Linked DNA regions of Sorangium aterium. The protein of the gene in region 1 binds, or shares a complex with, the protein of each later gene. Links are inferred from orthologs where the notes say so. Each region holds a gene or a part of one and is shown on either strand. Other genes may lie near its edges. The genes, in order: secY, secG and secA.

Region 1 (9,645 bases):
CGTGAGGTCGCCGTCCGACGCCTCGACGCACGCATCGCCGCCGCCGTCGCCGCCCTGGCCGCCGTCGCCGCCGCTGCCGCCCTGGCCGCCGTCGCCGCCCTGGCCGCCGTCGCCGCCCTGGCCGCCGTCGCCGCCGTCGCCTCCGCTGCTCGTGGACCCGTGGGTGACGCCGGGTCCGACCGTCTGGTCCACGTCGTTGTCGGTGTCCTCCGTGGTCACGACGCAGCCGGTGACGATGGCGGGCAAGATGAAGGTAAGCGCGAGGAAAGAATGGCGATGGCGAGCAAGCATGGTCACGGTGCCTCCTACAATGTCAGGGAAGAGTTCCACGGCCTGGTGCGTTCGACTGAACCTGGGGCTCCCCTATTCCCCTCGCAATCCTGCTCTTCGGCCTGGTCCAGCTGTCCGACGCCGACGCTCCGGGGGCGCACCTCCGCCGTCGGCGGCGCAGGCCGCCGTCGACCGCTTGTTTCAGCTGCATTTCGTCAGTGTCAAGAACAGATTTCAGCATCGTGGTCGTCCGTCCGCCTGCCCGGGCACCAGGCCCGGCGTGCCCGGCTCCTCCGGACGTCCGTTCAGGAAGAGCTGAAAAGCTGCTCAGGCCGCGGGGACGCGCGAAACAAACTGAAAGGGGGCGGAAGGATCGCGCTTGCGTACCGCGCCTCCCGCTGGTAATCACCGCGCTCCGTTTTCCCGGGCGATCGGGTGTCCTCCCGGTCTCCCAGTAGAAGAGCCGTAACGGCGCTTCGATCCCAGCTCCGCCCCTTCGGCCGCCGCGGGAACCCCCCCGGTGACGCGAAGGGGGCCCACGTCGATGGACGTCGGGCTGGGACCGGAAGCGTACGACGGTGCAACCGGTTCGCAGCGAACCGAAACCCGGTACGGAGTCACTCCGCCCGCCGGTGTCGCGAGGTATCTCGAATGGTAAGCAAAGCCAGTGCGATGTTTTCGCGGATCGCCCCGCGCAAGGCTCGCATGATCGCCGATCTCGTCCGAGGTCGCGACGCGGACGAGGCGATCCAGTTGCTCTCGTTCACGCAGAAGAGCGGCGCCCCCGTCCTGCGGAAGATCATCGAGAGCGCGGTCGCGAACGCCCAGCAGGCGGGCGCCGACATCGACGCGCTCTTCATCAGCAAGGCCACCGTCGACAAGGGGCCGAACAAGTTCAACCGCCGCTGGCGGCCGCGCGCGATGGGCCGTGCGACCCGGATTACCAAGGGCGTGTCGCACATCGTCATCGAAGTCGACGAGAGAAAGTAAGTAGAGGACCTGCCGATATGGGACAAAAGACCCATCCGTATGGCTTCCGCGTCGGTGTCATCAAGACGTGGAGCAGCAAGTGGTACGAGGACGGCGCTGCGTATCAGAAGTGGCTCCACCAGGACATCCGCATCAAGCGCGCGATCAAGCAGTACCTCTACAACGCCAACATCGCCGGCGTGGAGATCGAGCGCGCCGCCAACCGCGCGAAGGTGATCGTCTTCACCGCCCGCCCGGGCATGGTGATCGGCAAGGGCGGCAAGGGCATCGAGACGCTGAAGAGCGGGAACGTCGGCACCGCGTCCAAGGGTGAGACGCTCTTCCCCGGCGTGTCGTCGTTCACCGACAACGAGGTGTTCATCGACGTGCAGGAGGTCCGGAAGGCCGAGACCAACGCGCAGCTCGTCGCCGAGAACATCGCGACGCAGCTCGAGCGCCGGATCGCGTTCCGCCGGGCGATGAAGAAGGCGGTGGCCACCGCGATGAAGTTCGGCGCGAAGGGCATCCGCGTGCGCTGCGCCGGCAGGCTCGGTGGCAGCGAGATGAGCCGCGTCGAGACCTACCGCGAGGGCCGGGTGCCGCTGCACACGCTCCGCGCCGACATCGAGTTCGGCCTGGCCGAGGCGAAGACGAAGGTCGGCATCATCGGCGTGAAGGTCTGGATGTTCAAGGGCGAGGTCCTGCAGCGTAAGGCGCGCCGGATCCAGTAGAGGGATTGCAGAATGCTGTCTCCGAAGCGAACCAAGTTCCGCAAGATGCAGAAGGGGAACAACCGCGGCCTCGCCATGACGGGCAGCGACGTCTCCTTCGGCGACTTTGCGCTCCAGTGCGTCGAGCCTGCCCGCGTCACCTCGCGGCAGATCGAGGCGGCTCGTATGGCGATCCAGCGGCACGTGAAGCGCGCGGGCAAGCTCTGGATCCGCATCTTCCCGGACCGTCCGGTGACGAAGAAGCCGCTCGAGGTCCGCATGGGTGGGGGCAAGGGCGCGCCCGAGGAGTGGTGCGCGCTCGTGCAGCCGGGCCGCGTGATGTACGAGATCAGCGGCGTGAGCGAGGAGACTGCGAAGGAGGCGTTCCGCCTCGCGTCGCACAAGCTCCCGATGCAGTGCAAGTTCCTCGCCCGCGGGCTGACGTGAGGTAGGCGATGAAGGCGAAGGATTTGCGTGAACGCACCACCGAGCACCTGCGCGAGCTCGAGAAGTCTCTGGCGGCGGGCCTGTTCGAGGCGCGGTTCAAGAATTTCACGAATCGGCTGAACGACACGGCGACGATCCGCAAGTCGAAGCGGGATCTCGCGCGGGTGAAGACGATCCTCACGCAGCGTGCGCGTGCCGAGGAGAAGGCGTAGCCATGGCGAAGAAGAAGGCAGAGACCCAGCAGCCGGTCGCTGCGGCGCCCGAGCTGGCAGCCGCAGCGCCTGCGCAGGCTGAGACCGAGGCGAAGGCGCACGGCTTCCGGCGCAAGCTGGTCGGCAAGGTGACCAGCGACAAGATGAACAAGACGGTCACCGTCGAGGTCATCCGGAACGCGCTCGACCCTGTGTACAAGAAGTACGTCCGTCAGCGGGAGCGCTACAAGGCGCACGACGAGACGAACCAGTACAAGGTGGGCGATCGCGTCGAGATCACGGAGCACAGGCCGATCTCCCGCGACAAGCGGTGGCTCGTGACCAAGCTCGTTGCCCGCCCGGTGGAGGAGTAGCGCCATGATCCAGGTGTCGACGCATCTCGAGGTCGCGGACAACTCCGGCGCCCGAATCGTGAAGTGCATCAAGGTGCTCGGCGGCTCGCGCCGCAAGTACGCCGCCCTCGGCGACGTCATCGTCGTCTCGATCAAGGAGGCGTTGCCGGGCACCAAGGTGAAGAAGGGCGAGACGGCGCGCGCCGTCGTCGTCCGCACCGCCCGGGAGTACCAGCGCTCGGACGGCAGCTACATCAAGTTCGATGGGAACAGCGCGGTCCTCATCAACAAGGAGAAGGAGCCGATCGGCACCCGCATCTTCGGGCCGGTCGCTCGCGAGCTCCGCGCGAAGAAGTTCATGAAGATCATCTCTCTCGCTCCGGAGGTCCTCTGATGAAGCGCCTCAGGGTCGGTGACCTCGTGCAGGTCATCAGCGGCAAGGAGGAGGGGAAGCAGGGCCGCATCACGAAGATCCTCGCTGACGAGGATCGCGTGGTCGTGGAAGGCCTGAACACGGTGACCCGCCACCAGCGGCCCACGCCGCGCAACCAGGAGGGCGGGAAGATCACCAAGGAGGCGCCGATTCACGCCTCGAATGTCATGCCGGTCGATCCGGCGACGGGCAAGCCGACGCGCGTGAAGGTGCGCGTCGGTGAGGACGGCAAGAAGACGCGCGTCGGCAAGAGCGGCAGCGCGATCGGTGTGGGCTAGCCATGGCGGACAAGAAGGACAAGGACAAGGCGGCCAAGGACGCCGGCAAGGGCAAGGACAAGCCCAAGCCGCAGCAGGCCAAGCCTCAGGCGCCCGCCAAGAGCAAGGAAGCCAAGGGCGCGAAGGCCAAGGGCTCCGAGGCCGAGGCCTCCGGGCCGGCCGAGGATCGCCCGCGCGACCCGAACTACGCTCCCCGGCTGCGCACGCACTACAGGAAGAGCGTGACGGCCGCGCTCGCGAAGAAGTTCGGCTACAAGAACCCGATGATGGTGCCCCGCCTGCAGAAGGTGGTCATCAACATGGGTCTCGGCGCCGCGGTGCAGAACCCGAAGATCATCGACTCCGCCGTCGAGGACATGCGGGCGATCTCCGGCCAGAAGCCGGTGGTGACCCGTGCCCGGAAGTCGATCGCGACCTTCAAGCTGCGCGAGAACCTGCCCATCGGGGTGATGGTGACCCTGCGTGCCGAGCGGATGTGGGAGTTCGTGGATCGCCTGATCGCGTTCTCTCTTCCGCGTGTTCGCGACTTCAAGGGCGTTAGCCCGAAGGGGTTCGACGGCAAGGGCAACTTCACGATGGGCCTGCGCGAGCAGATCATCTTCCCCGAGATCGACTACGACAAGATCGATGTCGTGAAGGGGCTCAACATCTCGTTCGTGACCACGGCGAAGACGGACGAAGAAGGACGCGCGCTCCTGACCGAGCTTGGCATCCCGTTCCGGCATTGAGGGATTTTCGATGGCCCGTGCAAAAGAGTTTGCGAAGCTGAACCGTCCGCCGAAGTTTTCTACGCGGCACAAGAACCGTTGCAAGGTGTGCGGGCGCGCGCGCGCTTACTACCGCGACTTCGAGCTCTGCCGCGTCTGCCTTCGGTTGTTCGCGCTCCGTGGTGAGCTCCCTGGTGTGATCAAGGCCAGCTGGTGATTCTATGATGACCGATCCCATCGCCGACATGCTGACCCGCATTCGCAACGCGGCGCTCGCGCGGCACGACCGGACCGAGATCCCCGCGAGCCGCATCAAGGCCGCGGTCGCGGAGATCCTCAAGTCCGAAGGCTTTATCGCCGACGTGCGCGAGACCGAGGGCGAGGGTCCCAAGAAGCTCACGATCGTGCTCAAGTACGGGCGCGATCGTCAGAGCGCGATCGACGGCGTGCGCCGCGTCTCCCGCCCCGGGCGCCGCGTGTACGTGCGTCACGACAGGATCCCGCGCGTGTTCAGCGGGCTCGGGATCTCGATCCTGAGCACGTCCCGCGGGCTCATGAGCGACAGGGATGCGCGTCGCCTCAAGATGGGCGGCGAGCTGATCTGCGAGGTGTGGTGATGGAAGCTCAGGCGAACGCAGCCCAGCCCGCGAACGGTGACAGCCGGCTCGCTCCGAAGACGTCGCGCGTCGGCAAGCGCCCGATCGAGCTGCCGAAGGGGGTCACCGCGACCGTCAACGGCCGGAAGATCGACGTCAAGGGCCCGAAGGGACAGCTCTCCCGCGCGATCACCGACAAGGTGGATATCAAGCTCGACGGCGGCAAGCTGCACGTGAGCTCGGTGGCGCCGGGGCGCGACGGGTCGCGCCTCCAGGGCCTCACCCGGGCGCTCGTGGCCGCGATGGTGAAGGGCGTCGCCGAGGGCTACGAGCGTACGCTCGAGCTCAAGGGGACCGGCTATCGCGTCGAGCTCAAGGGCACGACGCTGAACTTCGCCCTCGGCTTCTCCCACCCGGTGACGTTCCCGGTGCCCACGGGGCTCACGGCGACGATCCCGGCGGACTCGAAGGGCACGATCCTCGTCCTGACGGGCGCGGACAAGGAGCTCATCGGGCAGACGGCCGCGACGATCCGTGGCTTCAGGCCGCCGGAGCCGTACGGCGGCAAGGGCGTCCGTTACCGCGGCGAGCGCGTGCGGGAGAAGGCTGGCAAGGCCGGCAAGGGCGGCAAGAAGTAAAGGCGAGCGGCGGCGTTTACGCCGCTGCACCGAGGGACGAGACGGTCATGGGCATGAAAATCGTCGGTCGGGAGCGCCGGAAGCTCCGCATCCGCAAGAAGGTCGAGGGGACGCCGGAGCGCCCGCGCCTCAGCGTCTTCCGCAGCTCGAAGCACATTTACGCTCAGGTCATCGACGACGTGAGCGGCAAGACCCTCGCCCACGCTTCGACGCTGTCGAAGGACCTCAAGGGCTCCCTCGACGAGGACAACAAGGTCGAGGCGGCGAAGAAGGTCGGGGCGCTGATCGCGAGGATCTGCAAAGAGAGGCAGATCGACAAGGTCGTCTTCGACCGCAACGGCTATCTGTATCATGGGCGCGTCAGCGCCCTCGCCCAGGCGGCGCGCGAGGCAGGTCTCGATTTCTGACTCCCACAGCCGCTGCCCTGATGGTGAGGGCAGCGGGCGCGGTCAACTGCCGCGGCGGAGAACGTGATAGAGGACGGTTATGGCGTTCGATCATGTCGACGAAGAGAAGCTGAAAGAGCGAGTCATCCACATCAACCGCGTCGCCAAGGTCGTCAAGGGCGGCCGGCGCTTCAGCTTCTCGGCGCTGGTCGTGGTGGGCGACGAAGCGGGGCACGTGGGCATCGGCCTGGGCAAGGCGAACGAGGTGCCGGAGGCCATCCGCAAGGGGAACGATCAGGCTCGCAAGAACCTGTTCCGCATCCCGCTGGACGGCGTGACCATCCCGCACGACTCGTTCGGCCACGTCGGGGCGGGCAAGGTCCTGCTGAAGCCGGCCAGCCCTGGGACGGGCGTCATCGCCGGCGGCGCGGTGCGCGCCGTCGTCGAGTCGGCGGGGATCCACGACGTGCTGTCGAAGTCGCTCGGCACGAGCAACCCGCACAACGTCGTGCACGCGACCGTCGCGGCGCTCCGTGGGCTCAAGAGCCCGGAGAGCGTCGCCGGGAAGCGGTCGATGCAGCTCGACTCGCTCGACTACCAGCGCCGCGGTGGCACGAACACCGCGGGTCGACGGCGCGCGAGCGTCGCGCCGCCCCCCGGGAAGCCGGGCGGCGGTGGTGGTGCACCGAGCGGCGGCGGTGAAGGAGGCTCGCAGTGAAGCTCCGGGTACGTCAGAAGGCCAGCAACATCGGCCAGGTCGAGCACACCCGCAAGATCATCAAGGGGCTCGGCCTGCGTGGGCCGGGGTCCGAGGTGGTCGTCGCGAACACGCCGTCGTTCCGTGGCATGGTGAAGAAGATCCTCCACCTCGTCGAGGTCGAGGAGGTCGCCGACGGTGCGACCTCCTCGAAGGCCTGAGAAGCGAGATCGTCATCCAGCGGAGTCGCCGCGTACGGAAGTGTGAAACATGGACATTCTCTCTAAGCTCCAAGCCCCTGAAGGCGCCGTAACCAAGAGGCTCCGCGTTGGCCGTGGCGTGGGCTCGGGCGTCGGCAAGACGTCTGGCCGCGGACAAAAAGGGCAGAAGGCGCGGGCCGGCGGCAACATCAACAAGAAGCACTTCCAGGGCGGGCAGACGCCGATCCAGCGTCGCCTCCCGAAGCGTGGCTTCCGCAACCCGCTCGCGGACATCGTCGTCAACGTCAACGTCGGTGCGCTCGAGGCGTTCGACGATGGCGCCCAGGTCGATCTGATCGCGCTCCACGAGCGCCGCCTCGTGCAGGGGCGGTTCGACGTGCTGAAGATCCTCGGCGACGGTGAGCTCACGAAGAAGCTCACGGTGACGGCGCACCGCTTCTCCAAGGGAGCGGTCGAGAAGATCGAGAAGGCGGGGGGCAAGGCGGTCGTGCTCGCGGCGCCTGCACCCCAGGGCAACTCGACGGACTCCTCGTCCTCGTAGCCAGCGCGCACGCGCACCCACCAAGCCGGAGTCCAGGATCGCCTATGGCCAGCCTCGCGGGAATCACCAACTTTCACAAGATCCCCGAGCTCCGGCGACGCGTGATCTTCACCCTGGTGATGCTCGCGGTCTACCGGGTCGGCGTCTTCGTGACGACGCCCGGCGTCGACCGGAACGCGATGCGGCAGTACGTCGCGAAGCAGTCCGGCGGGCTCCTGAGCTTCTTCAACATGTTCTCGGGCGGCGCGCTGGAGAACCTGTCGATCTTCGCGCTCGGGATCATGCCGTACATCTCGGCCTCGATCATCATGCAGCTCATGGGCATGGTCTACAAGCCCATCGACGAGCTGCGGAAAGAGGGCGAGCAGGGCCGCCGGCGGATCGATCAGTACACGCGGTACGGCACGGTCGCGCTCTCGCTGTTCCAGGCCTTCTCGATCGCGAAGATGCTCGAGGGCCTGTCGAGCAGCGAGACCGGGGCCGGGATCGTGAACCACCCCGGCATCGGCTTTCAGCTGATGACGGTCATCACGCTGACGACCGGGACGGCGTTCCTGATGTGGATCGGCGAGCAGATCACGGAGCGCGGCGTCTCGAACGGCGTCTCGCTCCTGATCTTCGCCAGCATCGTCACGCGCATCCCGGCGGAGCTCGGCAACTACTTCGCCCAGAACGCGGGCGATCTCCAGCCCCTGACGATGGCCGCGGTCGTCGCGTTCATCGTGTTCGTCATCGCCATCATCGCCTTCTTCGAGAACGGCAGGCGTCAGATCCCGATCGTGTACTCGCGGCGCCAGGTCGGTCGCCGCGTCTACGGCGGGCAGACGGCGCACCTGCCGCTGAAGGTGAACACGTCCGGGACCATCCCCCCCATCTTCGCGTCGTCGCTGCTGATGTTCCCGCAGACGCTCGCGAACATGAACGTCCCCGGGGCCGACCACCTCCAGGCGATCATCAACCGGGGGGACTGGGTCTTCAACACCGGCTACGCGCTGCTCATCATCTTCTTCTGCTTCTTCTACACGAACGTCACATTCCAGCCGGTGGACGTCGCGGAGAACCTGAAGAAGCAACAGGCAAATATCCCCGGGATCAGGCCAGGCAAGCAGACGGCGGACTACATCCACCGCGTGATCCAGCGGATCACCGTGGGCGGCGCGCTCTATGTCGCCGCGGTGTGCGTGGTGCCCTCGATCGTCGGCAACCTCCTGCGTGTCCCCTTCGGCTTCGGAGGCACGTCGCTGATGATCGTCGTCGGCGTCGCGCTCGACACCGTGAACCAGCTGGAGGCGCACCTGATCACGCGGAGCTACGAGGGGCTGACGGGCCCCGGTGCCACCCGCATCCGGGGCCGCAGGCTCCCGGAAGCGTGATGGAGGGCAAATGATCTTGGTTCTGGTGGGGCCTCCTGGAGCTGGGAAGGGTACGCAGGCGAAGCTGCTGTGCGCCCGCTTCGGCATCCCGCAAATCTCGACAGGCGACATGCTGCGCGAGGCAAAGCGGTCGGGGACGCTGGAGAAGCGCTATCTGGACATCATGGACTCTGGCGGACTCCTGCCCGATGAGGCTGTCATCGGCCTCATCGCGCGCAGGACGGTCGAGCCCGACTGCAGCAATGGCTTCCTCCTGGACGGATTTCCCAGGACGGTGCCGCAGGCGGACGCGCTCGACGAGCTGCTCGCCAGCCAGGGCGGTACCCGGATCGACGCGGTGATCCAGCTGGACGTGGCGCGTCCCCTGCTCGAGGAACGGTTGATCCATCGCCGCACTGACAAACGAAGTGGACAGATATATCATCTCGTCTATAATCCGCCGCCCCCCGGTGCGGAGCTAGAGCATCGGGCCGATGATCGGCCCGAGGCTGTTGCAAAGCGTCTCGATGCCTACGAGGCGATGACGGCCGCGCTTCTGCCGTTCTACGAGCAGAAGAAGCTGCTGCATCGCGTCGATGGGGTCGGGAAGCCTGAAGACGTGACGCACAGGGTGCTGTCGGCCATTGGCCGGCCGGGCTCGGGTGGAGAATGAGGCGTAAGAATCAGACCAGACCGCCGAAGGAACCGAAGGGCGACAAGCTCGAGTTCGACGGCGTGGTTCAAGAGGCCCTGCCGAACGCCATGTTTCGCGTGAAGGCGGACAACGGCCTCGGCGTCCTCGCGACCATCAGCGGCCGGATGCGGCAGTACTACATCAAGATCCTGCCGGGCGACC
Region 2 (9,475 bases), 880 kb from region 1 along the record:
CTTTGCGCAGCGCGCGGTAGGTCGTCTCGATCTGGAAGGCGTAGCCGTTCGAGCGCACGCTGCCGAGATCGAGCGAGAGGAGCGCGCGCCGCGTGAACGCCTTGTAGCCGGTCGTGAGGTCACGGATGCCGACCCCCAGGATGGTCCGCGCGTAGAGGGAGCCGCCCTTCGAGAGCACGTGCCGCCCGAGGCCCCAGCCCTCCACGCCGCCGCCCGGCATGTTGCGCGAGCCGAGGACGACGTCGGCGCCCCGGGCGATCGCGTCGAGGAACGCCGGCAGGTGGCGCGGGTCGTGCGAGAGGTCGGCGTCCATCTCGAGCGCGACGTCGTAGCCGCCGTCCAGCGCGCGCTGGAAGCCCTCCAGGTAGGCCGTGCCGAGCCCGCGCTTCGCCGCGCGGTGGAGCACCCGGACGCGCCCGTCGCGCGCGGCGAGCTCGTCGCCGAGGGCGCCGGTCCCGTCGGGCGACGCGTCGTCCACGACGAGCACGTGCGCGTCCGGGGCCGCCGCGAGGACGGAGCTCACGAACTCGGCGAGGTTGTCTCGCTCGTTGTACGTCGGCGTGATGATGAGGGTTCGGGGGGCCATCCTGGCTCGGCGCCGCGCGAGCGGGCGCTCGCACGCGTGGTCGTGCGCACCGTGCAGCGCCGCGCGCCGGGTTCGCGGGCGTCCGCTCGCGCTCAGGCCTCCGCCGCGTCGGCCAGCAGGGGCGCTCCGGCGCCGGGCGATCTACCAAAACGATGGCGCAGGCGGAAGGTTCCGCGGGGTGCGCCGCGAGCGCCTTGTGGGTTGCCGGAGGCGTGCGCGCCGGGTACTTTCCTTTCCCGACAGGGCGTCCGCTCTGCATCGGGCCGATAGGCTGGCGCGGCCTCGGTCAACCCACGGGGCGCGCCCCGCGCACCACCCGCGCGGCCCCGAACATGAACAGCGCGGCACCGACGGAGACAATCATGGCAGGCGAGCACGTCGTCACCTTCACCAACGAGAATTTCGAGTCCGAGGTCATCAACTCCCCGATCCCCGTGCTCGTGGACTTCACGGCCACCTGGTGCGGACCCTGCAAGCAGCTCGCGCCGATCGTCGAGACGATCGCCAAGGAGTCCCAGGGCACGCTGAAGGTCGGCAAGCTCGACATCGACGCGGCGCCCAAGCTCGCCCAGAAGTACAACGTCCGCGCCGTTCCGACGTGCATCCTGTTCCGGGGTGGCGAGAAGGCGGGCTCGTACACCGGCGTCGCGAGCAAGGAGAAGCTCCTCCGGGAGCTCGGCGTCTGATCCGCGGCCGCGCGTGACGCCGGCGCGACAGCGCCCGAGCGCGCCAGCGCTCCCCTTCCCACAGACCGAAACCACCCCAAATACCGACCGAAAGCCCTCCCGGCGAGGCGCCGCTCCGGCCAGCCGGCCGCGGCCCCGCCGCCGCCGGCGCTCCACGTCGCCGGCGCCCCGCGGCTGAGGCTTTGCTTGACCGTCGCGCGCGAGGTGACTACGACTCGCGCCGGCCACTTTCCCAGGAGTTCGCGATGGCGACGAAGATCGCAATTAACGGTTTTGGGCGCATCGGACGCTGCATTGTCCGCGCGCTTTACGAGCGCGGCGTGAAGGATATCGAGCTGGTCGCCATCAACGACCTGACGGATCCGGCGACGCTCGCCCACCTCTTCCAGTACGACTCGATCCACCGCGAGTTCAAGGCGGCGAAGGTCGGTCACGGCGACAAGCACATCAGCATCGGCGATCGGAAGATCGAGGTCCTCGCGCTGAAGGATCCGGCCGAGCTGCCGTGGAAGAGCCTCGGCGTCGACATCGTCCTCGAGTGCACCGGCCTCTTCACGGACAAGGCGAAGGCCGCCGGCCACATCAACGCGGGCGCCAAGCGCGTCATCATCAGCGCGCCGGCCAAGGGCCACGACCTCACGGTCGTGATGGGCGTGAACGACGAGCTCTACGACGCGCAGAAGCACACGGTCATCTCGTGCGGCTCCTGCACGACGAACTGCCTCGCCCCCATCGCCAAGGTGATGCTCGACAACTTCGGCATCGTCCGCGGCCTGATGACGACGGTCCACTCGTACACGAACGACCAGCACCTGCTCGACATCCCGCACCGCAAGGGCGACCTGCGCCGCGCGCGCGCCGCCGCCGTCAACATGATCCCCTCGAGCACCGGCGCCGCGAAGGCGCTGTCCGAGGTCATCCCGGCGCTCAAGGGCAAGTTCGACGGGCTCGCGATCCGCGTCCCCACGGTCGACGTCTCGCTCGTGGACCTCACCCTCGAGACCGAGAAGCCGATCACGAAGGAGAGCATCCACGCCGCGATGAAGCAGGCCGCCGAGCAGGGGCCGATGAAGGACGTCCTCAACTACACCGATCGGGAGCTCGTCTCGGGCGACTTCATCGGCTCGCCCGCGTCGAGCACCTTCGACTCGACCATGACGTCGGTCCTCGGCGATCGCTTCGCGAAGATCTTCTCGTGGTACGACAACGAGTGGGGCTTCTCGAACCGCATGATCGACCTCGCGCAGCTCGTGGCGAGGAAGGGCGTCTAGCGCCGTGAAGCTCACCGGAATCCGCTCCGTCGAAGACCTCGCCGCCGCCGGGGGCGCTGCTGGCCTCAGCGGCAAGCGCGTCTTCATCCGCGTCGACTTCAACGTCCCGCTCGACAAGAAGACGGGCAAGATCACGGACGACTCGCGCATCCGCGAGGCGATCCCGACGATCAAGCTCGTCATGGAGGCGGGCGCGAAGGTGATCCTCGCGTCGCACCTCGGCCGCCCGAAGCCGGGCAAGACCGAGGGGCTCTCGCTGGAGCCGTGCGGGGGGCGGCTCAGTGAGCTCACGGGCTACGAGGTCCACCTGCCGGACGACTGTGTCGGCGACTCGCCCAAGAAGGTCATCTACGACCTCCGGGCGGGCCAGATCTGCCTCCTCGAGAACCTCCGCTTCCACGAGGAGGAGGAGAAGGACGACGAGGGCTTCGCGCGCCAGCTCGCCGAGCTCTGCGACGTCTACGTCGACGACGCCTTCGGCGCCGTGCACCGCGCCCACGCGTCGGTGCACGCGCTGCCGCGCCTCATGCGCGAGCGCGCCGCCGGCCTCCTCCTCCAGAAGGAGCTCAAGGCGCTGACCCGGCTCGTCGATCGCCCGGAGAAGCCTTACGTCGCCGTCCTCGGCGGCGCCAAGGTCTCCGACAAGATCGACGTCGTCGAGGCGCTCCTCAACGTGGTCGACACCCTGTGCATCGGCGGCGCGATGGCGAACACCTTCCTCGCCGCGCAGGGCAAGAACCTGCAGAAGAGCCGGATCGAGGAGGACAAGCTCCCGCTGGCGCGCACGATCATGAGCAAGGCGCGCGATCGGGGCATCCAGCTCCTCCTGCCCGTCGATGCCGTCGTCGCCTCGAGCATCGACGCGACGCAGGGCGAGCCCGCGTCCGTCGACGCGATCCCCGAGGGCACGATGGCGCTCGACATCGGCCCCCGGTCGATCGAGCAGTTCGGCCAGGCGATCGAGAGGGCGAAGACGGTGTTCTGGAACGGCCCGATGGGCCTCTTCGAGACGCCCGCCTTCTCCAAGGGCACGTTCGACGTCGCGCGCATCATGAGCGGCGCCTCCGGCTTCACGGTGGTCGGCGGCGGCGACAGCGCGGCGGCGGTCAAGCAGGCCGGCGAGCACATCGCCAAGGGCTTCGATCACATCTCGACCGGCGGCGGCGCTTCGCTCGAGCTCATCGAGGGCAAGCGTCTCCCGGGCGTCGAGGCGCTCCGGTCGGCCGAGGTGAGCGAGTGAAGCCCGTGAACGATGGGGGCACGCCCGGGGAGGCGGGAGCCGCCTCGCGGGCGGCCTCGCGTCGTCCGCTCATCGCCGGCAACTGGAAGATGAACGCCGGGGGCCAGGACGCATGTCCTCTCTCGGCGGCCGTCGCCAAGGCGACGCGTGAGCTCACCCGGGCCGAGGTGGTGGTCGCTCCGCCGTTCACGGCGATCGCCGCCGTGGCCCACGAGCTCGCGGAGGCGAAGAGCGAGGTCGGCATCGCCGCGCAGAACATGAGCGCGGAGGTCTCCGGGGCGTTCACCGGCGAGATCTCCTCGGGCATGCTCAAGGACGCGGGCGCGACCTGGGTGATCCTCGGGCACAGCGAGCGGCGGCAGCTCTTCGCCGAGACCGACGAGTCGGTCGCCCGGAAGGTCGCCTCGGCGATGGCCGCCGAGCTGCGCCCCATCGTCTGCGTCGGCGAGACGCTCGAGCAGCGCGAGGCGGGTGACACGCTCGCCGTGGTCGAACGGCAGGTCCGCGCCGTCCTCGACGAGCTCGCGAAGCAGCCCGGCTTCGGCGTCATCGCCTACGAGCCGGTCTGGGCGATCGGGACGGGCAAGGTCGCGCGCGCCGAGGACGCTCAGGAGGTGCACGCGTTCATCCGCGGCCTGCTCGCGAAGGCCTCGGAGGACCTCGCGGGCGTCACGCGCATCCTCTACGGCGGCAGCGTCAAGGCCGACAACGCCGAGGCGCTGCTCGCCCAGGACGACATCGACGGCGCGCTGGTCGGAGGGGCTTCGCTCGACGCCGCTGGCTTCGCCAAGATCGTCGAGGCCGCTCACCGACTGGCGGAGCGCGCGGAACAGGGGTAGATCGCAGGCCGCTCCCGTCTCGCCGCGGGAGCGCCGGCCTGTCCTGCCGCCCACTTGCCCCCCTGGGCCCCTCGCGCGGGCCAGACTCACCCAGCTGAAAGACGCCGATGCTTCACACGCTCCTCAACATCGTGCACGTGTTCGTCTGTCTGTTCCTCATCCTCGTCGTGCTCCTCCAGCAGGGCCGCGGGGGCGGGATGGGCTCGGCCATGGGCGGCGCGACGGCGCAGGTGTTCGGCGGCCGCGGCGCAGGCAACTTCATGACCCGCCTCACGGCCGTCTGCGCTGCCGTCTTCATGGCGACGAGCGTGTCGCTCGCCTACCTCTCGTCGGCAGGCGACCGCGAGCTGCGCGAGTTCGAGAAGTCCCAGGAAAAGTAGGCTCGCGTGCTGGGGCCCGCCCCCGCGCCGGGGAGGGAAGCGGGCAGGGCGCTCGACGTGGGGTCGTCCGTGGAGGCGGCGTCGGCCGCCTCCGTCCCTTTCGCGCGCGACCTTGCCCTCGTCGCCCTCGCCAAGGCGGTCGTCTCCGCCCTGGTCCTCGCGCTCGGCTTCCGGGCGGTGAGCGACGACGACTTCGCGCGCGTGGTCCTCGCGCAGGCGTGGGCCCACGCGCCCCGGCTCGACCCGACGGGGACGAGCTGGCTGCCTGTCCCTTTCTGGCTCAACGGCGCGCTCTTCCGGGTCTTCGCGCCGACCCTCGAGGTCGCCCGCGCCATCGCCTTCGCCCTCGGCCTCGCTTCGGCCGCGCTCGTCCACCTCTCCGCCCGCTGGATCACGGGCGACCGCCGCGCCGCGCTCGCCGGCGCCCTGCTCGCCGGCGCCTTTCCCTGGAGCGCTTGCCTCGGCGTGGCGACGGTCCCCGAGCTGCCGACCGCCGCCCTGTCGCTGTTCGCGGTGGCGTCGCTCGTCACGCCGCCGGCCGGGCCTGCGCCCCCGGCCGGACGCGCCCTCCTCGGCGCGTTCGCGCTCGTGCTCGCGACGCTCTCCCGCTACGAGCCCTGGTCCGTCGCCGTCGCCTTCGCGGCGATGGCGCTGCTCGCCGCCGCCCGCCTCGGCCAGGGCCGCGGCGCGCAGGCGAAGCTCGCGCTCGCCGCGCTCATCGCGCTCGCCGGGCCCGCCGCGTGGATCGCGTGGAACCGCGCCGCCCACGGCGACGCGCTGCATTTCCTCGCCCGCGTCGCCTCCTACCGCAGCGCGATCGGCCCGGGCGGCGACGGCGCCCTGCTGCGGCTCTTCGCGTACCCTGCCGCGATGGTCCGCGAGGAGCCGGAGCTCTTCGTGTGGCCCATCGCCATCGCCCTCGTCGCCTGGCGCGCCCGCCGCGGCGCTGCGCCGGGGGCAGCGCGCCCGCTCCCGCCGCTCCTTCGCGCGGCCCGTCCGTACGCGCTCCCCGGCGCGGTCGCCGCCTTCCAGATCGCGGCGCTCTCGCTCGCCCTCGTGCGCGACGGCGCGCCCACCCACCACCCCGAGCGAGCGACCCTCCTCGCGCTGCTCTTGCTCGCGCTCGCCGTCGGGGATCTCTCGGCGCGCGCGTTCCGGGGCGCCTCGGCCGGCGCGCGGCGCGCCCTCGGCGGCGCGCTGCTGGTGGTGCTCGCCCTCGGCGCCTTCTTCCGGCCGCACCTGCGCCGCGAGCACTTCAATCCGCGGAGGGACGAGGTCGCCATCGGCCGCGTCGCCGCGGAGCTCACGCCTCCTTCCGCGCCCCTCCTCCTCGAGGTCGTCGACTATGGCCACCTCGCGGCGCTCGCCGCCCTGGGGCGTCCCGAGGGGGTTCACCCCGATCGCTCGATCGATCCCCGTGATCCGCCTGTCCGCTCGAGCTTCGAGGACCCGGCCTCGCTCGCGCGCCGCGCCGCCGGCCTGGGCGCCGCCTACCTCATCGGGCGCGTCAGGCCGCCCGTCATCGATTTCGCCGGCCCGCCGCTCGCGACGCGCGGCGCCTGGGGGATCTGGCCGGTGCCTCCGGCAGGCGGCGCGCTGGGGGCCCTGCCGGAGGGTGGCCCCAGCGGCCCCGCGGACAGGGCGCCATGAGCGAGCCTGCAAAGCCCTTCTTCGCGCACCCGTCTGCGTGCATCGACGAGCCCTGCGACATCGGCGAGGGGACGAAGGTGTGGCACTTCTGCCATATCTCGGCGGGGGCGCGGATCGGCCGCGCCTGCGTCCTCGGCCAGAACGTCTTCGTCGCGGGCACCGCCGTCATCGGCGATGGCGTCCGGATCCAGAACAACGTGTCTCTTTATGACGGCACGCTGGTCGAGGACGACGTGTTCCTCGGCCCGTCCGCGGTGCTCACCAACGTCGTCAACCCGCGTGCCCCGATCGACCGCCGCGCGTTCCTCGACACGACGCGCATCCGTCGCGGCGCCACCGTGGGCGCCAATGCCACCATCGTCTGCGGCGTCACGATAGGGCGCCATGCGTTCGTCGGCGCCGGCGCGGTCGTCACGCGCGACGTGCCCGACTATGCGCTCGTCACCGGCGTGCCGGCCCGGCGCACCGGCTGGATGAGCCGCCACGGTCACAAGCTCGTCGCCGCGCGCGACGGCCTCCTGCGCTGCCCCGAGAGCGGCTATCGCTACGAGCGCCGCGGCGACATCGTCCGCTGTCTCGACCTCGACGAGGACGCGCCGCTCGCCCGGCCCCGCGCCGCGGCCACGCGCCATTACCGCGATCCCCTCTCCGCGGAGGACACCGACGGATGACCGCCCCTGTTCCCTTCTTCGATCGAGCCCGCGGAGATCTCGCCCTGCAGGACGAGCTCTCCGCCGTGTTCCAGTCCGTCCTCCGGAGCGGCCACTACATCCTCGGTCCGGAGGTCGAGGCCTTCGAGTCGGAGTGCGCCGCGTACCTCGGCGTCCGGCACGCGATCGGCGTCTCTTCCGGCACCGACGCGCTGCTCGTCGCGCTGATGGCGCTCGGCGTCGGCGCGGGCGACGAGGTCGTGTGCCCCGCATACACGTTCTTCGCGACCGCGGGCGCCATCCACCGCTCCGGCGCCACGCCGGTCTTCGCGGACGTGCTCCCTGGCTCGTTGAACATCGACCCCGCCTCGACGGCGCGCGCCCTGACGGAGCGCACCCGGGCGATCCTCGCCGTCCACCTCTTCGGCGACTGCGCGCCCATGGATGAGCTCCTCGCGATCGCGGGCGGCCGTGGCCTGCCGGTCATCGAGGACGCGGCCCAGGCGTTCGGCGCCGAGCGCGGCGGCCGCCGCGCGGGGGCGCTCGGGCTCATGGGGTGCTTCTCGTTCTTCCCGACCAAGAACCTCGGCGGTTTCGGCGATGGCGGGCTCGCGACCACCGACGACGACAAGCTCGCGGAGCGCGTCCGGACGCTCAGGGCGCAGGGCGCTCGGAGGAAGCACCATCACACCCGTATCGGCGGCAACTTCCGGCTCGACGCGCTCCAGGCGGCGCTCCTCCGCCGCAAGCTCCCGCGGCTCGGCGCGCTCCTCGAGCGGCGGCGCGAGCACGCCGCGCGGTATGCCGCGCTGCTCGGCGGGCGAGATCTGCCGCTGACGCTGCCGGACGCCGGCGCTGCGGGGCATACGTTCAATCAGTATGTCATTCGCCTGAAGGATGCCTCTCTGCGCGATCCGCTGCGGAGCTCGCTTGCGGAGCAGGGCATCGGCACCGAGATTTATTATCCCGCGCCGCTCCACCTCCAGCCTTGCTTCGCGCAGCTTGGCCCGCCGGAGGGCTCCCTTCCGGTCGCGGAGGCGGCGGCGCGCGACACGCTCGCGCTCCCCATCTTTCCCGAGCTCACAGGCGACGAAGTCACCCGCGTGGCGGCCGCCATCGCTTCATTTTTCGGTTGAACCAGACGCTTCGGCGCAGCGGCGTCAAGGCGCCGCGTCGGTGACCCTCCGCGCGCCGGGCCGCGCTGGGCGCTGGCGGTGGACGGCGGCGCGGGCAAACCGGGAATCTCGCTGGGGCGGTCCTGCCCACGGGGAAGGGCCGCGCGACCCTGCCTGTGCTAGACGTGCGCGCCATGAGCGTCGAGGTTGGCATCGTCGGACTGCCCAACGTGGGCAAGAGCACCCTGTTCAACGCGCTGACGGCCGCCAAGGCCGAGGCGCAGAATTACCCCTTCTGCACGATCGAGCCCAACGTCGGCGCCGTCCCTGTCCCTGACGACCGGCTCACGACGCTCGCGAAGTTCATCAAGACCGAGAAGATCATCCCCGCCATGGTGCAGGTGGTCGACATCGCCGGGCTCGTGCGCGGCGCGAGCACGGGCGAGGGGCTCGGGAACAAATTCCTGAGTCATATCCGTGAGGTAGATGCCATCCTCCACGTGGTCCGCTGCTTCACGCTCGCGGACGTCGTGCACGTCGACGGCGGGGTCGACCCGCTCCGCGACATCGACACGATCGAGACGGAGCTGATGCTGGCCGACCTCGGCTCCCTCGAGGGGATGCTGGAGCGCACGCGGAAGCAGGCCAAGGGCGACAAGGAGCTCCTCCCGAAGATCGCGCTCATGGAGAAGTGCCTCGAGGCGCTCCAGGCCGGAAAGCCCGTCCGCGGGCTCTCCTTCGACGACGAGCAGCGGAAGGTCGTGAAGACGTTCGGCCTCATCACGGCGAAGAAGGTCCTCTACGTGGCGAACGTCGACGAGTCCGACGTCTCCGGCACGGGCCCGCTCGCGACGAAGGTGCGCGAGCGCGCCGCCTCCGAGGGCAGCGGCGTCGTGCCGGTCTGCAGCAAGCTCGAGGCGGAGCTGAACGAGCTCGCGCCCGACGAGCGCAAGGAGATGCTCGAGAGCCTCGGCATGAAGGAGCCGGCGCTCTCGACGCTCGCGCGCGAGGCCTACCGGCTGCTCGGCCTCCAGAGCTACTACACGGCCGGTCCCAAG
Region 3 (10,307 bases), on another replicon or contig:
GATGACGTACACGTCCGGGGTGATGGCGATGGTCTTCTCGTCGACCTCGGCGAAGTTGCGCGCCGGCACGCTCTCCAGCTTCTGGATCTCCTGGACCGCGTCGTAGACGTCCTCCAGCGGGATCTTCAGCGCCTTCGCGATCGCGGGGAAGTTGCGCCGCTCCACGTTGTGGAGGTGGTCCTTGATGATGGCCATCTCGATGTCGTCGAAGCCCAGCACCTCCGCCTGCACCCGCAGGCACTCCGACAGGTCGCGGGCCGCGACCCCGACCGGATCGAAGCGCTGGATCATCGACAGCACCTCCTCGGCGTCCTCGGGGTGGAGCTCCGCCTCCCGCGCCAGGTCCACGAGGCTGATGTCGGGCCCCTTCGTGCCGTCCGGACGTTCGCCCCCCTTGAGGTCGAGGTACCCCTTCTCGTCGAGGTTGCCGATGACGAGCAGCGCGAACTGCCGCTCGTTCTCGACGAAATCGCTCATCTGGAGCTGCCAGAGCAGGTGGTCGCGCAGGTTCGACGGCTTCGTCAGGTTCTGGTCGATCGGCGGCAGCTCTTCGAAGCCGCCCCGGTGCGCGGGCATGGCCTGCTGGAGCTGCCTGTTTTCCAGGAATTGCTCCCAGTCCACCTCCTTGACCCGCTTCTCCGTCTCGCGCGCCGCGATGTCGGTGTCTCGGTCGAACCGCTCGCCGTTCTCGAGCCGCTGCTCCGTGGGCAGGTCGGCGTTCCTCCCCCGCTGATCCGCCTTGTCGCCGTCCCGCGCCTTCGGGTCGGTCATGTCGTCCGCGAGGACAGGGTTGCCGTCCAGCTCCTTCCTGATCTCGTCGACCAGCTCGAGCCGTGAGAGCTGCAGCAGCCGGATGGCCTGCACCAGCTGCGGGGTCATCACAAGCTGCTGCGACAGCTTGAACTGGAGCTTCATCTCCATGCCCATGAGGAGCTCCTTCTCTCAGTTCGCCGCCAGCGCCACCCGCCGAACGGGGGCCGGGGCATTGCGCGAGGTTCGTGCCATCGAGTGTCTCATTGGTGGCCTCACCCCCAACGTAGCATCGAACGGGGCAGCGGCCCGGGTCTTGCTTTCACGTCTGCACCAAAAAATAGCGCAGGGCTTGCATCCTACACCGCTGAACATGGTTTCAGCCTTCGCCGCGGTAGATTTTTCGCCCCGCGCGGAGCTCTGCCCGCAGCCAGTTCGGATTGGCCCCCATCTGCCGATCGTTGCACTATCGGCCGCCGATCGGGAGGCTTGAAATCCCGAAAGGTTGGGCGAAGGCGCGATGGGAAAGCCGAAGGTGCGCGGACCTACGCGCGGGCACGGGATGGAGGGCGTGCGCGGCGGGGCGTCGTCGCCGGATGTCGAGAAGGAGCGGATCCTGTCTCGCTCGCCCCTCGCGTCGCTGGCCTCGCCGAGCCGGCGTGCGCTGTTCGAGCTCGGCAGGGTCGAGCGGCTCACGCGCAGGCAGTGCGTTTGCCAGCAGGATGCGCCGCCGAGGCACCTGTTCCTGATCGGGGCGGGTCGCGTGAAGGTCGAGCGCGTCGCCGACGGTCGGGTGGTTCCGCTCGGGCACCGCGGGCCCGGCGACCTCGTCGGCGAGGGCGCCCTCGCGGGCGCGACGGTCTCCTCCGAGAGCGCGACGGTGCTCGACGAGGGGGACGCGCTCGTGGTGCCGCTCGCCGGTCTCGAGCGGCAGCTCGCGTCCGACGCGGCGCTCCGCGGCGCGCTCGCCGCGGCGCTCGTGGCGCGCAAGCTCGAGACCGAGGCGCGCCTCGGCTCGCTGCTCCTCTGCACGGTCGAAGCGCGCCTGATCGAGTTCCTCCGCGCCGCTGCGCGGCGCTGGGGGCAGCCCCACACCGCTGGACAGCTGGTGTCGGCGCCGTTCACGCACGCGGACATCGCGCTGCTGATCGGGTCCACCCGCGAGACGGTCACCCTGCTGCTGGGCAAGCTGAAGCGCGCCGGCCTGATCGCGTTCGACCGGCGGCGGATCGTCATCCGGGATGGCGAGCACCTCGAGGCGCACGCCGCGACGGCCTGAGCGTCCGCCCGGAGGGGCCGCTGCGCGGCCTGCGCTGGAGCCGGTACACCGCGGCGCCGTTCGGCTCGATGAAGGTGCGCCGCTCTGCGGGGCGGCCTCCCGCGCCTTCCACGCCCGCCGCAGCGCCAGGCGCGCTCGGGCGGCTCCCCTCCAGCTCGCCGATCTCGCCCTGGACCAGACGGAGGCGAGGAAAGATCCCGGACTGCGTGGATTCCCGGGCGCGGAGGTCGACGAAGATCGTGCTGAGCAGCCGACCGAAGGCGTACGGCTTGAGCAGGACCTCGCTGACGTCGTCCGTGCCGTCGCACGAGGCCGGCTCGTCGGCACAGAAGATAACCCGCCGGGGCATCGTGCCCTCGCGCCGCAGGCGGCCCAGGATCTCCCGGGCGCCTTTCGTTCCGGGGGCGAGATCGATCAGCGCGACGTCGTAGACGCGCTCGCGGGAGAGGGAGATCGCTTCCTCCAAGGTCGCGGCCGGGCTGACGAGCGCGCCGCGGTTGCAGAGGAGGAGCGCCGTGGCCCTCCGGAGGACATGGTCCTGATCGAGGAGGAGAACGTTCGGTTGGTACGTCATCGGGTATCCCTGCGGCTTGCAGTCGAATTGCCCCGCATCGACGAGGACGGCGACGAGCGCGCCCCCTCCGTCGTTCAGCGGCAGCATCCGCGTCCGCGGACGGTCCCCCCTTCGCAACGCACGTGCCGAGGGGGAGGCGCCGCCGCCGCCCGGGCCTCGTTTCCCCTGTTCTCGGCGGCAACCCGGTCGTTCGAGCGTCGCTGCCGGTGAGGCTGCCCCGCCGACCCCGGGGCCGCCGCTGTGCCCATTTCGCGCTCCCTCCGCAGCGCCTCTCCGCCCCGACGAAGAGCGCCCCCCCACCCTGTCGGCTTGCCCACCGCGTCCTTGGCCGTCGGTGGGCGGTTCGTGCGCACGGGCCAGCCCAGGTTTGCGGCCCCTCCAGGGCGGCGCGGTCCGCCGATCCGCCGGTTGCTCCAGGCTCGACGTACCGCGGGCCACATGTCCGGACCGCTCGCGCTGCCCCGACCTGACGCGTTCGGCGCAACGCAGCAAACTGATTTTCCCGCTTGATGAGGCTGGCGTGGGGTGCCACAAGCGTCCGCGCGCACGAGTGGCGGAATTGGTATACGCACCGGTTTTAGGTTCCGGCGCCGCTAGGCTTGGGGGTTCGAGTCCCCCCTCGTGCACCACGGCTTGGCGCCTGGAGGACTCGACCAGCTCGCGGCGTGACGCGCCGCCCCGGGGCGCCTCCGCCGGGTAGCCCGGGACGGTCGTGGTCCGCTGGGCGCGCGGCGCGGGGACGAGCGTTCGTCGTCGGGCCGCGCGCGGATTTGAGGACGAACGCGTGATGGGGCCCGGGCCGCGGAGCCTCGGACGGCCTCCGGCGGCCTCCAGCGGATCGCCTCGGCGGCGTCGTCGACCGCGCGCGCGGTCCCGGAATTGCGCGACGCCCGCGGCGCGACTACGTTCGCGTTCCTCGGCCGGACCCTCTCCTCCCACCTGACCGCCGCGGAGCCAAGGCACGTAAAGATGTTCACTTGGGCGATGAAGAAGATTTTCGGCACCTCGCACGAGCGTGCCATCCGCCGCATGCGACCCCGGGTCGAGGTGATCAGCAGGATGGAGCCGGAGCTGCAGAAGCTCTCGGACGCCCAGCTCCGGGCAAAGACGGCGGAGTTCAAGGAGAAGCTCGCCAACGGGGCGACGCTGGACGACATCCTGGTCCCGGCGTTCGCGGTCTGCCGCGAGGCGTCGAGGCGCGCGCTCAAGATGCGCCATTACGACGTGCAGCTCATCGGCGGCATGGTGCTCCACAACGGCTGCATCGCCGAGATGCGCACCGGCGAGGGCAAGACGCTGGTCGCGACGCTCCCCTGCTATCTGAACGCCCTCGAGGGCAAGGGCGTCCACGTCGTCACGGTGAACGATTACCTGGCGCGGCGCGACGCCGAGTGGATGGGCAAGCTGTACGGCTTCCTCGGCCTGTCGACGGGCGTGGTCGTCAACCAGCAGGGCGACGCCGAGAAGCGCGACGCGTACCGCTGTGACATCACGTACGGCCAGAACAACGAGTTCGGCTTCGACTACCTGCGCGACAACATGAAGTTCTCGGCGCTCGAGTACGCGCAGCGCCCGCTGCACTATGCGATCGTCGACGAGGTCGACTCCATCCTCATCGACGAGGCGCGGACTCCGCTCATCATCAGCGGGCAGGGGGAGCGCTCGAGCGACAAGTACCGCACGATCAACGAGGTGATCCCGCAGCTCCGGAACGAGGAGCATTACGCCGTCGACGAGAAGGCGCACTCGGTGACGCTGACCGACGAGGGCGTGGAGACGGCAGAGCGGCTGCTCGCCTCGCTCCAGGTGCTCAAGGGCACGAACCTCTATGATCCGGTGAACCTCGAGACGCTACACATCCTGAACCAGTGCTTGCGCGCGCACACGCTCTACAAGCGCGACGTCAACTACATGGTACGCGACGGCAAGGTGCTCATCATCGATGAGTTCACCGGCCGCGTCCTGGCGGGGCGCCGGTGGTCGGACGGCCTGCATCAGGCCGTCGAGGCGAAGGAGAACGTCCGGATCCAGGAGGAGAGCCGGACGATGGCGACGATCACCTTCCAGAACCTCTTCCGGCTGTACAAGAAGCTCTCCGGGATGACCGGCACCGCGGACACGGAAGCGGCGGAGTTCCACAGCACGTACAAGCTCGACTGCGTCATCATCCCCACGAACAAGCCGGTGGTCCGCGTCGACTACGAGGATCTCGTCTACAAGACCGAGAAGGAGAAGTTCACGGCGGTCATCAACGAGATCCTCGAGAAGCACGAGCTCGGCCAGCCGATCCTGGTGGGCACGACGAGCGTCGAGAAGAGCACCGCGATCAGCCGGATCCTGACGAAGCGGGGCGTGAAGCACAACGTGCTGAACGCGAAGCACCACGAGAACGAGGCCTACGTGGTCGCGCAGGCGGGCCGCAAAGGGGCCATCACGGTCTCGACCAACATGGCGGGTCGCGGGACGGACATCATCCTGGGCGGCAACGCGGAGATGCTCGCCAAGCTCAAGTTCAAGGAGCAGAACCGCCAGCCCGAGGCGGAGCCCGAGGCGTTCGAGGCTCTGGTCGAGGAGATCAAGAAGGAGTGCACCGCGGAGGGCGACGAGATCCGCGAGATCGGCGGGCTGTACATCCTGGGCACCGAGCGGCACGAGTCGCGCCGCATCGACAACCAGCTGCGCGGCCGCGCCGGCCGCCAGGGCGACCCCGGGACGTCGAAGTTCTACCTGTCCCTCGAGGACGACCTCATGCGCATCTTCGCCGGGGATCGGGTGAAGAACCTGATGGAGCGCATGGGCATGCCCGACGACGAGCCCATCGAGCACCCGTGGGTGACGAAGAGCGTCGAGAACGCGCAGAAGAAGGTCGAGGAGCGCAACTTCGACATCCGCAAGAACCTGCTCGAGTACGACGACGTGATGAGCGCGCAGCGCAAGACGATCTACGACATGCGCCAGTCGCTGCTCGTCGGCCGTTACTCTCCCGAGATCATCGACGAGGAGGGGAAGCCGACGGGCGAGAAGCGGACGATCAAGCCGCTCGCGTCCATCGTGGAGCTGGTCCGGCCGGACGTCGGCTACCTGCTCGGCATGTTCGCGAACGACCCGGTGATGCCGCTCGACGCGGACGGCAACCGGCGCGAGATCGTGCGAAAGGACTTCGAGAAGACGGAGCGGTTCGTCGAGCTCGAGAACATGCAGCGCGAGATCTACACGCGCTGGGGCGTGAAGCTCGAGCTCGAGTCGCGCGCCGACAAGGTCCTCGAGATCTACGACGAGTGCTCGGAGCTCATGCCCCTGGCGCTCACCGAGCAGCGCGAGCGGCTGCTCGATCTGATGGACCGGATCATCGGCGCGATGGTCGAGGAGTCGTGCCCGGCCCGCAAGCCGCCGGAGGACTGGGACTGGGGCGGCATCTTCCAGGGCTTTCGCGAGCACTTCGGCGTCGAGCTGCCGGACGACATCGCGCACATCGGCGACCAGGAGACGCTGGCGCGGGAGCTCTACGACCGCGCCGAGAAGGCGTACGAGAAGCGCGAGGAGGAGATCGGCGTCGAGCTGTCGCTGCGCATCTTCCGCCACCTCTACCTGGAGGAGCTCGACAAGGCCTGGGTCGACCACCTGACCGACATGGACCACCTCCGCGACGGCATCGGTCTGCGCGGCTACGGGCAAAAGGACCCGAAGCAGGAGTACAAGAAGGAGGGCTACAACATGTTCGTCAACATGGTGGCCCGCGTCTCCTCGAACGTGGTCACGAAGCTCTTCAGCGTGAACGTCAGGCGCGCCGAGCAGGAAGAGGCGCAGATCGAGGCTGCGGATCGCGAGCGGCACGCTGCGGCGCTGCTCGACGCCGTCGCGCAGCACGACGAGTCCCTCCCGATCGGCGCGAACCCTGCCCCGGCGCTCCCGCAGCCTGCCGTCATGCAGGAGCAGGAGTGCCCCTGCGGCAGCGGCCAGCCGTTCAACAAGTGCCATGGTGTCGAGGACGAGGCGACGGCCTGAGCCGGCGCTTCCTGCCCGCTCCGCCTGATAGCTAGAACGAGGCAGCGAGGGCCCCTGCCAGGCCCTTGCTCCTCGGCATCTCACCCCCGCATGAACACCGCCTGAGGACCGATCCATCGGTTCCCGGAGGCAGCATCATGAAGGTGTTCATCGATTCAGGGGATATCGCGGAAATCAGGGAAGCGCAGTCGATGGGGGTCATCGACGGCGTCACGACCAACCCGTCGCTCCTCGCCAAGGCCGGCAAGCCGACGAAGCGGGCGATCGCCGAGATCTGCGAGGTGGTCGACGGCCCCATCTCGGCCGAGGTGGTGGCGGTCGAGAAGGACGCGATCCTCCGCGAGGGTCGCGAGCTCGCGAAGATTCACCGGAACGTGGTGGTCAAGGTGCCGCTCATCGACGAGGGGCTCAAGGCCGTCCGCATCTTCGCTTCCGAGGGCATCAAGACGAACGTGACCCTCTGCTTCTCGGCCGCCCAGGCGCTGCTCGCGGCCAAGGCTGGGGCCACGTTCGTGTCGCCGTTCGTCGGGCGCGTCGACGACGCCGCGGGAGACGGGATGGATCTCGTCCTGCAGGTCGTGACCATCTTCAGGAACTACGGCCTCTCGACGCAGGTGCTCACCGCGAGCGTACGGCACCCCGTCCACTTCGTGCAGGCCGCCATGATCGGCTCGCACGCCGCGACGATGCCGCTCAAGGTCATCAAGCAGCTGATCAAGCACCCGCTCACCGACGTCGGGCTCGCGCAGTTCTTGGCAGATGCGAAGAAGATCCCCGAGCTGGTATAGCGATCCCGTGGCCGAGAAGCGCAAGGAGAGCTCGGGGACGAAGCGCCGCGGGAGCCGCCCGGCGGCCCCCGCGGTCGTGTCCGTCACGACGCAGGGAGGGCCCTTCAAGGGGGTGTCGACAGCGGTCGTGCGCCGGCGGGCGAGCAAGATGCTCGCCCACCTCGCGTTGGAGGGCGTGGAGCTCTCCGTCGCCCTGGTGAACGATGAGGCCATCCACGAGCTCAACCGCAGCTACCGGCGCAAGGACAAGCCGACCGACGTCCTCGCCTTCCCGCTGCTCGACCAGAACGGAGCCAACTCGCGCAGGCGCGGCCGGCGAGGTCCCGTGGATCCGTCGGTGTGGCGCGGTCTTCTCGGCGACGTGATCGTCTCGATCGACACGGCCGCGCGGCAGGCCGCCGAGCGAGATCGCCCGCTGCTCGACGAGATCACGATGCTGCTCGGGCACGGCCTGCTCCACCTGCTCGGCTATGACCACAAGACCGACGCAGAAGAGCGGGAAATGACGGATTTGACCCGTGAGCTCGAGGTCGCGGCGGCGTCTCGAAGCAACAGCACCACTGTAATCAAACCACATCGCAGCACCGCGACGCCAAACGCGACGCCAAAGAAGACGGGGGCGCGATGAGTTATCGCTTGCGATGCGAAACCTCGCTTGTTAAACGGACGCCCCCTTTCGACTTGGAGGAGACATGCCCGGTTCGAACAAGCTGACCAAGGCGCAGATGATCGTCGGTCTTGCCGAGGCCACCCACCTCGACAAGAAGTCCGTGGCCAGCGTGCTCGATGCGCTCGGCGAGCTGGTGAAGAAAGAGCTCGGTCCGGAGGGGCCGGGCGAGGTCACGGTTCCGGGCCTCGTGAAGATCAAGGCGAAGGAGATCCCGGCCACGCAGGACCGGGAAGGCGTCAATCCGTTCACGAAGCAGCCGATGACCATCAAGGGCAAGCCGGCGAGCCGCAAGCTCCGCGCGGCGCCCGTCAAGGCGCTCAAGGACGGCTGAGCGGCGCGTCCGTGGCCGCAGCTTGCGTCGCCGCATCGGGCGGCGCGAGCTCCGGGGGCCCCGCAGGCGGTCGCGCCCCCGAGCTGACGCCCCGGGCTCGTTGCGGGGCCTTCGCTGTGGAGCGTCGCGCCCGGAGCGCACAGCCGATGCTCGCGAGGGCGAGCAGCGTCGCCATCGGGGCGTCGCCCAGCCGGGTGTAGAGCGTCAGCGGCGTGTCCCTGATCGAGGGGGTCGCAAAGGTCACCCCCGGCGCTGCGCTCTCGTCGCGGCTGCGCACCACGCCTCGGGCGTCGATCCACGACACGACGCCGAGGTTCACGGCGCGCACGAGATCCCGGCGCAGCTCGATGGCACGCATGACCGCGAGCCTCGCGTGCAGCTCGGGCTCGGCGCTCCCGGTGAACCAGGCGTCGTTCGTGATGTTGACGAGGAGGCTCGGGGCGAGCGTCCCGGTGATCCGCCGCCCCACCCCGGTGAGCGTGTCCTCGTAACAGTTGAGCACCCCGATCCGGAGCGCGGGCCCGTGCTCTCGGGGCAACGTGAGGGCGCGCGGCTCTGCGCCCGGGATGAGCCCGCCGCTTTTCTGGAAGATGCGCCGCAGCCAGGGCAGGTAAGCGCCGCCCGGGACCGTCTCGCCGAACCAGAGCAGCTGCAGCTTGTCCTGCGTCGGCTGCATGCTCCCATCAGGGAGCACGAGGGTCGCGGAGTTGTAGCTGTTCCGTTCCTCGACGCCGTCGGCGGCCTTCACGGGCGGCGCCTGGGTGATGAGCCCCGCGAGGATGGGGCCGCGGATGTCGGGCCCCAGGATCGCTCGACCGCCGCGCGGCGCCTGCCGGGCGCTGTGCGAGAGGGGGTAAGGATACGCCGCCTCGGGCCAGAGGGTGAGCTCTGCGCCGCCGGCCTCGGCCTCCCGGGTGAGCTCGTGCAGGGTCCGCAGGATCCGCGGGTGGTTCTTCGCTTGCCAGCGCTCATGCGGCCCGACCGCCTGGTTGACGAGCGCGACCCGCGCCGTCGGCAGGCCGGCGCTGGCGCGCTCGACCGCGGCCATCCGCAGCGCACCGTGGACCGCGAGCAACCCGAACAGCGCGACGCTCGAGAGCGCCGGGTAGAGGATCGCTCGGGGCAACCGAAGGCGGACGGGCCGCGATTCCTGAGCGAGCGCGCTCTCGAGCGGCCGCCCGCCCGGCGCTCTCCCCGAGGCGGCCAGACCGGCGCGGGTGAGCAAGGCCGCCCCGACGGCGAACAGCACGGAGACGCCCCGCTCGCCGATGAGGTCGGCGAGCTGCACGAGCGCCGGCCAGGGGCTCATGAGACCGGCAGGAGTCCAGCCGAAGACGGTCGGGATGGCCACGGCGGCGAACACGCCGGTCGCAAACGCGAGCTCGAGGGGAGCGCGCAGCCGCCGGATGAGCGCGCTCGTGATGCCGCCGCAGACCGCCCAGACCAGCGACTGAGCGGCCGCGAGCAGCACCAGCGCGAGGTACGAGGCGGCCGCGCCGAGAGGTGTGAACCGCTGGATGACCTCTGGCACGAAGCGCAGGCCCACGATGCCCGCCGCCGTTCCCCACACAGCGCCGCGCCCGAAGGCGCGCCAGACCGTCGGGGCGTCGTGGACGGCGGCCGCCAGCAGGGCGAGGCCAACGATGACGGCGGGGACCAGATCCGTGGGCGGCGCCGTGAGGGCGAACGTCGCGCCGCCAGCGAGCGAAAGGAACAGCGGGGCGCGGCCACGGAGCGCGCGCATGATCGAGGCCTGGGGCACGATGCGGCGTTATACCGCGTGGAGACGGTCCGGACCGCGACCGCGACGACGGCCTGGCCGAGCGCAGGACGGACGCGCACCGCACGGTCAGGGCGGACAGGAGGCTATGACGAGCCGCTCACCAGTAGATGCTGAGCCCGCCGCGGAA

Evidence for each region.
Region 2: secY (region 1) and secG share a complex: the UniProt entries of both Escherichia coli proteins name them as parts of the sec protein translocase complex. The link is inferred for Sorangium aterium from one-to-one orthologs.
Region 3: the proteins of secY (region 1) and secA are in contact, whole or in part, in a crystal structure (PDB 3DIN), measured with the Thermotoga maritima proteins. The link is inferred for Sorangium aterium from one-to-one orthologs. Residues at the interface, in WP_004081795.1 of Thermotoga maritima: Glu108, Gly109, Glu110, Glu111, Ala236, Glu237, Arg238, Arg239, Ile240, Thr241, Ile242, Gln243, Tyr244, Ala245, Arg246, Arg247, Val248, Thr249, Gly250, Arg251, Arg252, Val253, Tyr254, Gly256, Ala257, Ser258, Thr259, Tyr260, Leu261, Pro262; in WP_004082002.1 of Thermotoga maritima: Glu261, Ala262, Arg263, Lys300, Ala301, Arg302, Thr303, Ile304, Ile305, Leu323, Tyr324, Asp325, Pro326, Val329, Ser330, Tyr333, Ile336, Lys340, Phe345, Val349, Glu363, Phe364, Tyr374, Ser375, Gly376, Gly377, Glu393, Ile395, Thr482, Ser483.

What each region holds. Positions count from the first base shown.
Region 1 is NZ_JAQNDK010000005.1:450,066-459,710, forward strand. Bases 6,728-9,645 are described here. They hold secY (preprotein translocase subunit SecY), read left to right. Parts: upstream 6,728-7,481; coding sequence 7,482-8,810; downstream 8,811-9,645. Other genes in these bases: rpmD (50S ribosomal protein L30), read left to right, coding at 6,728-6,896; rplO (50S ribosomal protein L15), read left to right, coding at 6,946-7,437; POL72_RS40070 (adenylate kinase), read left to right, coding at 8,821-9,462; infA (translation initiation factor IF-1), read left to right, coding at 9,459-9,645. In the rest of the region: POL72_RS39985 (hypothetical protein), read right to left, coding at 1-291; rplV (50S ribosomal protein L22), read left to right, coding at 922-1,260; rpsC (30S ribosomal protein S3), read left to right, coding at 1,278-1,970; rplP (50S ribosomal protein L16), read left to right, coding at 1,983-2,396; rpmC (50S ribosomal protein L29), read left to right, coding at 2,405-2,608; rpsQ (30S ribosomal protein S17), read left to right, coding at 2,611-2,961; rplN (50S ribosomal protein L14), read left to right, coding at 2,966-3,334; rplX (50S ribosomal protein L24), read left to right, coding at 3,334-3,651; rplE (50S ribosomal protein L5), read left to right, coding at 3,654-4,379; POL72_RS40030 (type Z 30S ribosomal protein S14), read left to right, coding at 4,390-4,575; rpsH (30S ribosomal protein S8), read left to right, coding at 4,580-4,975; rplF (50S ribosomal protein L6), read left to right, coding at 4,975-5,592; rplR (50S ribosomal protein L18), read left to right, coding at 5,640-5,999; rpsE (30S ribosomal protein S5), read left to right, coding at 6,079-6,696; more of rpmD, read left to right, coding at 6,693-6,727. UniProt on the Escherichia coli protein: The central subunit of the protein translocation channel SecYEG. Consists of two halves formed by TMs 1-5 and 6-10.
Region 2 is NZ_JAQNDK010000005.1:1,332,599-1,342,073, forward strand. What follows is about bases 3,618-6,365. They hold secG (preprotein translocase subunit SecG), read left to right. Parts: upstream 3,618-4,729; coding sequence 4,730-5,002; downstream 5,003-6,365. Other genes in these bases: POL72_RS43295 (phosphoglycerate kinase), read left to right, coding at 3,618-3,783; tpiA (triose-phosphate isomerase), read left to right, coding at 3,780-4,622; POL72_RS43310 (hypothetical protein), read left to right, coding at 5,009-6,365. Outside these bases: POL72_RS43280 (polyprenol monophosphomannose synthase), read right to left, coding at 1-586; trxA (thioredoxin), read left to right, coding at 949-1,272; gap (type I glyceraldehyde-3-phosphate dehydrogenase), read left to right, coding at 1,518-2,543; more of POL72_RS43295, read left to right, coding at 2,548-3,617; more of POL72_RS43310, read left to right, coding at 6,366-6,652; POL72_RS43315 (acyltransferase), read left to right, coding at 6,649-7,323; POL72_RS43320 (DegT/DnrJ/EryC1/StrS family aminotransferase), read left to right, coding at 7,320-8,438; redox-regulated ATPase YchF, read left to right, coding at 8,612-9,475. UniProt on the Escherichia coli protein: Subunit of the protein translocation channel SecYEG. Overexpression of some hybrid proteins has been thought to jam the protein secretion apparatus resulting in cell death; while this may be true it also results in FtsH-mediated degradation of SecY.
Region 3 is NZ_JAQNDK010000002.1:1,347,084-1,357,390, reverse strand. The notes cover bases 3,229-6,808. They hold secA (preprotein translocase subunit SecA), read left to right. Parts: upstream 3,229-3,587; coding sequence 3,588-6,608; downstream 6,609-6,808. Other genes in these bases: fsa (fructose-6-phosphate aldolase), read left to right, coding at 6,746-6,808. Also shown: rpoN (RNA polymerase factor sigma-54), read right to left, coding at 1-927; POL72_RS20105 (Crp/Fnr family transcriptional regulator), read left to right, coding at 1,271-2,029; POL72_RS20100 (DNA-binding transcriptional response regulator), read right to left, coding at 1,983-2,690; more of fsa, read left to right, coding at 6,809-7,396; rRNA maturation RNase YbeY, read left to right, coding at 7,368-8,024; POL72_RS20075 (HU family DNA-binding protein), read left to right, coding at 8,089-8,397; lnt (apolipoprotein N-acyltransferase), read right to left, coding at 8,384-10,141; POL72_RS20065 (outer membrane beta-barrel protein), read right to left, coding at 10,278-10,307. UniProt on the Escherichia coli protein: Required for protein export, interacts with the SecYEG preprotein conducting channel.